Regions from separate parts of the Bacillus sp. NPDC094077 genome, predicted to be linked through region 1. Evidence: riboswitches for the same ligand, from Rfam matches in the RefSeq annotation. Region 1 holds a riboswitch; each other region holds the start of a gene.
What was found. Region 1 has a riboswitch for magnesium ahead of mgtE (magnesium transporter). Riboswitches for the same ligand answer to the same signal wherever they lie in the genome.
Positions count from the first base shown of each region.

Region 2: it holds a riboswitch for magnesium, as region 1 does, so the genes downstream of both, mgtA (magnesium-translocating P-type ATPase) here and mgtE (magnesium transporter) in region 1, are expected to answer to the same signal.
Region 3: it holds a riboswitch for magnesium, as region 1 does, so the genes downstream of both, ACQKNR_RS11465 (cation-transporting P-type ATPase) here and mgtE (magnesium transporter) in region 1, are expected to answer to the same signal.

Region 1 is NZ_JBNNUF010000033.1:1,498-4,786, reverse strand. Features, by position in the region: gene ACQKNR_RS28395 (FtsW/RodA/SpoVE family cell cycle protein) at 1-7, opposite strand, end outside; M-box (ykoK) riboswitch at 197-373, opposite strand; M-box (ykoK) riboswitch at 896-1,063, shown strand; gene mgtE (magnesium transporter) at 1,341-2,669, shown strand; gene ACQKNR_RS28385 (phosphodiester glycosidase family protein) at 2,830-3,289, shown strand, end outside.
Region 2 is NZ_JBNNUF010000001.1:659,997-663,285, reverse strand. Features, by position in the region: gene mgtA (magnesium-translocating P-type ATPase) at 1-1,589, opposite strand, end outside; M-box (ykoK) riboswitch at 1,922-2,089, opposite strand; gene ACQKNR_RS03365 (DUF3932 family protein) at 2,289-2,540, opposite strand; gene rnz (ribonuclease Z) at 2,730-3,289, shown strand, end outside.
Region 3 is NZ_JBNNUF010000003.1:521,247-524,535, reverse strand. Features, by position in the region: gene ACQKNR_RS11470 (5'-3' exonuclease) at 1-748, opposite strand, end outside; gene ACQKNR_RS11465 (cation-transporting P-type ATPase) at 881-1,606, opposite strand; M-box (ykoK) riboswitch at 1,957-2,120, opposite strand; partial or broken gene ACQKNR_RS11460 (hypothetical protein) at 2,272-2,527, shown strand; RNA gene ssrS (6S RNA) at 2,581-2,764, opposite strand; RNA gene ssrS (6S RNA) at 2,786-2,969, opposite strand; gene ACQKNR_RS11445 (sulfurtransferase) at 3,086-3,289, opposite strand, start outside.

The DNA.
Region 1 (3,289 bases):
TTTTCATTTTAATATCCTCCTGATTTACAACAAAGCTTAATATTACATTTGCTAATGAATAGAATCTTGTCTTCACCAATTATTAAATAGGATTTTTTCTTTTAAAAAATCCTATCGCTTATACCCTGTTTTTTTATGCAAATATCCCCCCTAGTTACATACTAGGGGGGATTCAAAATGGCATGACTAAATAAAGCTTTTCTCCCCCTAGTAGAGCTTTGGCACTATACAACGTAAAGCAATGGAAATTCATTACTTAGCTATCTTAAGAAAAGCCTTAATCCGACAATTCCTGTTCTACCCATTGGCGTCTTTCGACATTTTTGGGCAATAGCCTGTGTTTGTATAGGAGCCTCACCTAACAGGTTTAGCAATATAAATTTTATGTATTTGTTTCGTGTAGCAAGCATAAATACTTTTTTTTTGCCTGTCAAGTAAACGTCTTGCTAATTTTATATTCTTTATTGCTTTATAAATCTTTTAGAAATGATGTGAGAAAATGTATTTAATCATCTCGTATAGATACATATTTTCGACTTGTAGTGTATAGTTTGATTAAGTAGTTTAACCATATAAATTTGATAAACAGTAAAGAAGATTTTAATCATAAAAGAAGATTTTTTGAAGAATGTTCTTTTGAGGTACGGAATGAATAATGATTCAACTTCTGCTATAAAGTTAAAAATGAATCGTAAACAATAAGTTTCATATACGAAATCTCATTTGTTTTATAACATTTCTTCAAACTAATTGTATTTAAATTTTATATCTTTTAAGTAGAATTTTAAATTTGCAATAGAATTGAATTACATTTCTCTATAAAATAATTTTTTATGAATCGAATCGAAAGTTAGTTGACAAATATTAAATTCTGGTTTAAATTTTGAAGTAATTCAATAATCTTTGTTAGGTGAGGCTCCTGTATAGAGAAACGCTGCTGCCCAAAAATGTCGAGAGACGCCAATGGGTCAACAGGAACGGTCGGATTAAGGCCCTTTTTAATGTAGCTGGTTATAAAAACCTATGCTATACAGTGCTAAAACTCAACGAGGGAGTGGTATACGATTTGATAGAAAGGCACCTCTGCGATTTTGGCAGAGCTGTCTTAATAATCATTTATTTGTATTGTAAAAAACCTTTACTCCTTTTTGAGTAAAGGTTTTTCTGTTTAATTTTATTTATTTTTATCTTGTCTATATTCAAAAAGGAGGTAGTTCTAAATAATGAATTGATTGCAATGTAACTATTAATGCTCAAATAAAAATTTTAGACAGATAAAATAACACAAAACCACTCATGAAACTCTAGAGTCTCTCTTAGCAATATGAGGAGGAGTTAACATGAAGAAATTATTAAATGAATTACTTGTAACCCAAAATAACTTGGATGCAGAGAAAGTTTTACGACATCCGTCGTATGATGTTGCGCAAGAAGTAAAACGATTTTCAATTGAAGATCAAGTCATATTACTAGATAAGATACCTGTATTAAAAAGCTCAAAAATTCTTCAACATTTGAGTACAGAAGAAAAATATAATATCTTAATTCACTTATCTGAAAACAAAGCTAAAACGTTACTAAATTTACAACCGATTGATGAAACAGTAGATCTACTTCTAGCGGTTCACCCGGAAAAACAAGCTAAATTAATGGCGTATCTAAATAAAATTACAAAACATAACGTAAAAAAATTAATGGCTTTTAAACCTGAAACCGCAGGAAGCCTTGTCACAAGTGATTTTGTTGCAGTTAGAGGGAATTGGTCAGTAAAAATGACATTGAAGTACATTAGGGAACATTCTGAAAATGTAGAATCGATATCTTATATTTATGTTCTTGATAGTCATGGTCATCTAAAGGGAATCGTTTCCATACATGAGTTATTATTAGCAGCAGATGAAGAGATATTATCTACTATCATGATTCAAGAGATGATTTCAGTACACGCTGAGGTTGATCAACAGGAAGTTGTAAAAAAGCTACTGAATTATAATTTAGCAGCAATACCCGTAACAACAGCAAATAATGAGATGATTGGCATTATAACATTTGATGACGTAATGAATGTTATGGAAGCAGAAGCTACAGAAGATATCCAAAAGTTAGGCGGAAGTGAACCATTAAATCAATCTTACTTTGAATCTAGTATTTGGAGCATTTTCTTCAAACGTCTACCATGGTTATTGCTTCTATTTGTTGCTGAGGCATATACAGGTACAGTACTAAAGTATTTTGAAGACGAAATTGAAACAGTAGTTGCCCTTGCTTTCTTTGTTCCATTATTAGTAGGTACTGGAGGGAATACAGGAACACAGGTTGTAGCAACAATTACTCGTGCAATTGGTATCGGAGAGGTGAAATTTAAAGACATTTTCCGTGTAATGAAAAAAGAATTTGCAATAGGTATGCTTCTCGGACTTGCACTTGGGGTAGCTGGGCTCACTCGTGCTTATATGTTAGGTGTTGGAACAGAAGTTGCACAAGTTGTGGCAATCACTTTATTATTTATTGTTATTTGGGCCTCTCTTGTTGCAGCTGTTTTACCTTTGATTCTGAGAAAATTAAAATTAGATCCTGCAGTCGTTTCCGGTCCATTCATTACAACATTTGTTGACGGAACAGGGTTAGTAATTTATTTCATGGTTGCAAAAACGTTATTAAATTTGTGAATATACACTGAAATAAATACGAAATGGAGGATAAGTATTTCAGCTTGCTTGCTAAGACATAGTGGAGAACTCAGGAATGAGGAAAACAAACACTTGTATCTTTAGGTAAATAATATTTTAAAGGATTCATTGAATGTAATTAATGCTGGAGGATAAAACTATGAAACACCTAAGAAAAATCTTTAAAAGAATTTTAATCCTTTTTTCTATTTTGATACTTATTGGAATAGGGATATTATTTGGCACAAACTATGGCCGAGATCTTCGGGGAACAATTGCTGGGAGTATACTAACTTCTCAGCATCCACAATATGCGAAATATACATTCCTATCCAAAAAGGAACTTGATGAACTGCAGGATCGAATTAATCACCCAAGATGGTCAAATAGTGATGAGGCTATTTATAAAAAAATAGCAGGAAAAAGATTAGAAGAATTTAAAAATCAGCCATTAGAAATTGATGTAGAAACGATTAAAAGTAACAAAGATAGTCGCTTTCTTTTTGAAGGAAAATTAGTTACTATTAGTAACCCTTTCAATGTTAAACTTGTTAGTCATCAAGGGACACAAGGTGATAAAAGGGGAGAAAAAATTAGTGTAATGGCAAAACGTAATCATG
Region 2 (3,289 bases), on a different contig from region 1:
GTATAAGCTTTATGATTTGGCTTGTTATGCTTCTTGTAGGCTACAGCAATGACACGCATACCTTCACTATTCAATGTCTCACTTAGTTGTTTAACATTTGAGCGCATTTCCTCGGTAAGTGGAATAACTTGCCCATCCATTTCAGTGTAGTTACAAATGGATAAAATTTCTTCTACCGCCCCTTTACAAACCATTGTATGTTCACCTGAAATGTCTTTGACGATGACGGACATACGACGGCGAGCAAAATCAAATGGAATCTCATCTAGTTTTTGAAACATTGAAGGGTCGAATTTATGATTTTCCTCTGTATGCTCAATAACAGCTTTATCTATTAAATTTTTCAATCCAGTTTGATAGAAGCTATTTAAATATGCAAATTGTAATACGCGATTACATTCATTCCCATTAGGGTCTAAATGGCGAACAAGCACCACTTTATCTTCTGTCAATGTACCTGTTTTATCAGTACAAAGAATGTTCATAGCCCCTAGATTTTGAATAGAGTTTAGCTGCTTTACAATTACTTTTTGTTTAGACATGTTAACGGCACCTTTTGCTAAATTAGCAGTTACAATCATTGGTAACATTTCAGGTGTAAGACCCACTGCAACAGCAATAGCGAAGAAGAAAGCTTCTTGCCAATCACCTTTTGTGAAACCATTAATGAGAAGGACGATAGGCGCCATAATAAGCATGAACGTAATTAAGAGCCAACTTACTTTGTTTACTCCTTTATCAAAGCTTGTTTCTGCACGTTTGCCAATTACTTTCTTTGCTAAAGAACCGAAATAAGTGTCTGTACTAGTTGAGACGACTACAGCTTTTGCACTACCGCTAACAATATTTGTTCCCATGAAGCAAAGGTTTTCCATATCAAGCGGATTGTAATTATTTTTCATGCTTTTCGGTAATATATGTTTATTTTCTGTATGGTAGCAGTTTTCGTATTTTTCTACTGGAAGTGCTTCTCCTGTTAAAGAAGATTGATTTACAAATAAATCTTTAGCGGATAAGATACGCACATCAGCCGGAACGATATCACCGGCTGAAAGTGAGATGATATCTCCAGGTACAAGCTCTTCAATTGGAATTTCTGTTGTAAGGTTTCGATTTAAATTTGTCACGTTTTTTGTTTCATGTATAAACCCGTTTATTCTAAAGACGCTTGCAGTTGTTCGAACCATAGCTTTTAACTTATCTGCCGCTTTTTGAGAACGAAATTCTTGGGAAAAACGAATCGTTGCACTTAGTAGTACCATTACAGATACGACAAGAGTTCCTTGTATATCATCTGTGAAAAAAGAGAGTGCTCCAAGTGCCAATAAAACAAAAATAAATGGATTTTTAAATGCCAGCAAAAGTTGAATATACCATGGCGATGTTTTATTATGAGCAATTTCGTTCGGACCGTATAAAGAAAGTCTACGAGTCGCTTCTTGTTTAGAGAGTCCATCTTGTGTTGTTTCTAGAATTTTTAACGCAGAGTTTACATCTTGTGTTGCAATTTCCACTAATAATTTGTTATTTGTTTTCATGCTATTTTGATCATAAGCATGCTTTGTTTCTTGTCTTTGTAAATTTAACATCGGTAGTTCCTCCTTTGTCATGAAGGAGGAAACAATCTGTTACTCGACTATTTAAAATTAGGAGGAACAGCTTCTTTCCTACCTACATGATGAAATATTAACGTAAAACATATGGGTATCTGGGCCGAATCATCAATTGCCACTGTTCCTCACCTCTGTACAATTTAATAGTTTCTGAATATGCTATGTTTGTTTCATAGTAAGGTGCATAAAGACGTAAAAAAGACCTTTACTCACAACGAGTAAAGGTCTGAATTCACAGTTAAAAAGAGTCCACACGAAAGCCTGTTAGTGAACATAGATAAAAACAGTTTTTTTGTATGACAAAATACATGCACCTCTCCCTCGTTGAGTTTTAGCACTGTATAGCATAGGTACTGAAACCAGCTACGTTAAAAAAGGCCTTCATTCCGACCTTTCCTGTTGACCCATTGGCGTCTCTCGACATTTTTGGGCAGCAGCGTTTCTCTATACAGGAGCCTCACCTAACAGAGACCATATTCAATTACATGTTGAATGTTAGCACTGAAACTTTGTAGTGTCAATATCTTTTTAATCTGTTTTTTTGAAAAATCAAATAGATTCATGATGGCCATATAGTAGGAAATAAGGGGTATTTTTATTGTAAATAAGGTGGGAAAATAAATGTTTTAATGGATATAAATAAAAAGCACTGAAACCAGTGCTTTTTATAATAGATTAAGAGATTGTATGGTTTTCAAAAATAACAATCTCTGAGTTATTTGCTGTTGAAACGCGTTGTGCGTAATATGTTAAAGCTGAAGAAATATATGTTGGCAACGTCTCATTCGTATGTGATGTTGTATATTCATGGATTAATTCTTTTAAAGTCGTCCATTCTAATTGTGCTGGGTGATCAGACACGAAAGAACTTACCCAGCGATCAAATGAAGATGAAAAATCAGTTTGTAAACGAAATACTTCTTTCATAATAAAACGCTCCCTTAAAATGTAGTATAATCATTTTAACATAAAACACGAACGATTGCTAAGTTTTTCAAGAATAACGTTCGTGTTATATAGTTGTCTAGATGATTGGCTATGTAAATTCGATTTGCCATTTGAAATAACATTCCGTAAGATGAGAGATAGATTATATAAAGAGCTGGAGGAAAGAAAGTGGAATTTGTATTTTTAGGAACTGGCGCAGGTGTTCCTTCGAAAGGAAGGAATGTTTCAGCAATTGCTTTGCAATTGTTAGAAGAACGAGGACAGACTTGGTTATTTGACTGTGGTGAAGCGACGCAACATCAAATATTATATACATCTGTACGTCCACGCCGCATTGAAAAAATATTTATTACCCATTTACATGGTGATCATATTTTTGGATTGCCTGGTTTATTAGGTAGTCGTTCATTTCAAGGAGGGACTACACCTTTAACAGTGTACGGACCAAAAGGAATTAAGCAATTTATTGAAGTAGCATTATCGGTAAGTACGACACATGTGAAATATCCACTTGAAATTGTTGAGATAACAGAAGAAGGTACTGTGTTTGAAGATAATGAATTCTATGTGGAAACGAAAAGATTGTCACATGGTATTGAATGTTTCGGATATCGTATCGTAGAGAGGGATATACAAGGAGCTCTTTTAGTCGATAAATTGCTGGAAATGGGTGTGAAACCAGGTCCAATTTTTAAACGTTTAAAAGATGGAGAAGTAGTTGAATTAGA
Region 3 (3,289 bases), on a different contig from region 1:
CACAATGAATTTGCGCTAATTGTAATGAAATATTTAAGTTCTCTAAATCACTTTCAATCTTTGTACGCTGTGCTTTCGTTAATGATGCTACATTTTCTAGTACAGCTGGTACTGTTCCGTGCTCTTGAATCAGCTTATACGCTGTTTTTTCACCGATACCTTTTACACCTGGATAGTTATCACTCGTATCTCCCATGAACGCTTTCGCATGGACGATTTGCCATGGTTCTACACCTTTCTCTTCCATAATTTTCTCTGGTGTGTAATACTCGTAATTTCCAATTCCTTTGCGCAGAAGCATAACTGTAACGCTGTTATCAACGAGTTGAAGTAAATCTGTATCACCTGTTAAAATATAAACTTCCGCTTCATTGCAATATTGTTTTGCAAGCGTACCGATACAGTCATCCGCTTCATATCCTTTCATACCGATGACCGGAATCGATAATTTTGCAGTCATTTCTTGTACTAGATCAAATTGCGGAATTAATTCTTCTGGCGGCGCTGCACGATTTGCTTTATAATTCGAGAACGATTCCGTTCTAAATGTCGTACTTCCCATATCCCAGCACGTTACGATGTGTGTTGGTTCGATTGCTTGCGTAGCTGTTAATAAATGCTTCATATAACCATGAATCCCGTTCGTTGGGGTACCATCTTGTCGTTTCATAAACTGTCCATAGACACTTGTTGCGTAAAAAGCACGAAATAATAGTGCCATACCATCAACTAATAATACTTTTTTCATAATTCCTCTCCTATTAAAAAAATAATAACCTCACGTTATCACGTAAGGTTATATAAGTAGATTACCATTCTACGTTTTTGCTCAACTTTGTCTATTATACATTGTTTTTGTATATTTAGCATCATTAACACATTAAGACATTCTACTACAACAAGTATGCAGTATTCCTGAATACGTATTCTTTCCAGTCGAAACAACTACAGCCTTTGCATTTCCACTAACAATATACGTACTTTTGAAACATACATTTTCAAGCTCAAGTGGATTATAATCTTTCATCCGTTTTAATGGAATAAATCGTTTACGTTCAAGATGATAGCAACTCTCAAATTTCTCTATACTCGCGTCGTTTCCCGTTAGCACAGACTCATTTACTAATAAATCATTTGCATAAATGATACGTACATCTGCTGGCACTGTATCTCCAGCTGAAAGAAAAATCATATCTCCAGGTACAAGCTCTTGTACTGGTATCTCCATCATTTTCAGTTCAGTGTTTAGCCCTGCATTACTAGAACATTCCACTCTAGACACAGTAATTTTTTCGCATTGTAATTCATCACGCACATGTTGTTTCGAAAGACCTGGAATCATTCCGCTTAACTTCATCATTACCTCTGCAAGAAGCGCTCTTTTTGAAGTGAGTTCATTTCGGCCGTATACTTGAATACGTTTTTGCGCCTCTTTCATAGATAATCCGTCTCTTGTTGTTTTAAAATACGCAAATACAGATTTTACATCTCTTGTTGCGATTTCAATTAATAAATCTTTATTTTTTTGAAGCATCGTTTGTTCTTTCATTGATTTTTTACTTAGTTTATATGACGTGTTACCCACAGTTTTGTTTGCATATAACATATTATCGTCTCCTCCTTTACAACATAGGAAGAAACGCTTTGTTTCTCAATTTATCAACTTTACCATGAAAGCGTCTAGCGCTTAAATATGTATATAAACGCTACATTATGATAAATATAGAGGGAGGAACAAGTCGTTTCCTGCCTACATCATATATTTTTGATTTGAAGTATATGGGTAACGGAACCGAGTCAGAATTTGACATGCTCCTCACCTCCTCGTTTATTTTTTAGTTATAGTCTATACTATGAAACAACTCATATATTTGTAACAAAAAGACCCTTACTCCGAAAAGAGCAAAGGTCATTACATACACAAATAAACGATTCCTAATACAATTAGAAATCTACAGACCTCTCCCTCGCCGAGTTTTAGCACTGTATAGCATAGGTACATTACCAGCTACGTTAAGAAAAACCTTAATTCGATCATTCCTGTTGACCCATTGGCGTCTCTCGACATTTTTGGGCAGTAGCATTTCTCTATACAGGAGCCTCACCTAACAGAGACTTATTTCATTACATAGAAAATGTTACTCTTATTTAAAATAGATGTCAACACTTTGTATGGAAACTTTTCCTTATTACAATGACTCCCTCTAGTGTATTACAGTCATATACTTCCTGTTCATCCTTTGACTATTTAAATGAGTTGAACACATCAGAGTTTTTTCAAATAATCCTTCAGATCCTATACTCCCACATAGGCTTTGAGGTTAGAGAACTTAAGGAATCCTCCTCCAAAATAATAGAAAGTAAAGATATATGGAATTATGAAGAAATTTTATCCTCTCTCCATTTAGATATTATATATATTAAGCGAGACGGAATGCATATGGAGTTCACCTTAGTTTCAAGAGAGGTTGATGAAGACCGAAAGTGCTATATTTATTATGGAAACTTCACAGGTGAATCAAGATAATATCGATATATTTATGCAACAAAAAACCTTACGTATAAAACGTAAGGTTTTTATTTAGCCCCACATATGCCGTTCTCTCTAGATGTCCATAAACCTGCTCTCACAGGTGGATGTTCTCACAAATGTTTGTAACTTCCTTCTTAAAAAGATGGCTTGTTATCTACATTTAAATATCGAACTTCCGTATTATACTTATTGGTTTAAGACATGCATAAGCTACGTACACCGTAGGAATTTTATATAATGTTAGTTGAAATAAGACCCCCCGCACGTGCCGCTCCTCGTAAATGTCCAAAAACCCGCTACTCGCAGGTGGATGCCCTCACAGTTACCGTACATCTTCCTCCACAAGGAAGGCTTGATGATGGTCGCTAAATATTGAGCTTCCGTATAACTAACATCGGTTTTAGACATAAATAAGTTACGCACACCGCAGGATGTATTATTGACTTGTCGTTATATTATCACATTGTTTTCAATGTGTAAAATACAATCTTTTTCGAGCAATCTCTTGCTTGTGACCTTATTTTAATACAAATTATTTTTGCATGCAAGTGATTAATCTTCTTCTTTTGCAATTTGATTTTCTGAATAAGAAATCCAATCACTCCAGCTACCTGCATACAATTTAACATTTTGGAATCCTGCTAATTTTAATGCAATGACGTTTGGACATGCTGTAACACCAGAACCACAATATACAATTGTTTCCTTATCTTTCGAAAGATTTTGGAATCGTTCTTGTTGCTGGGCTTCATTTTT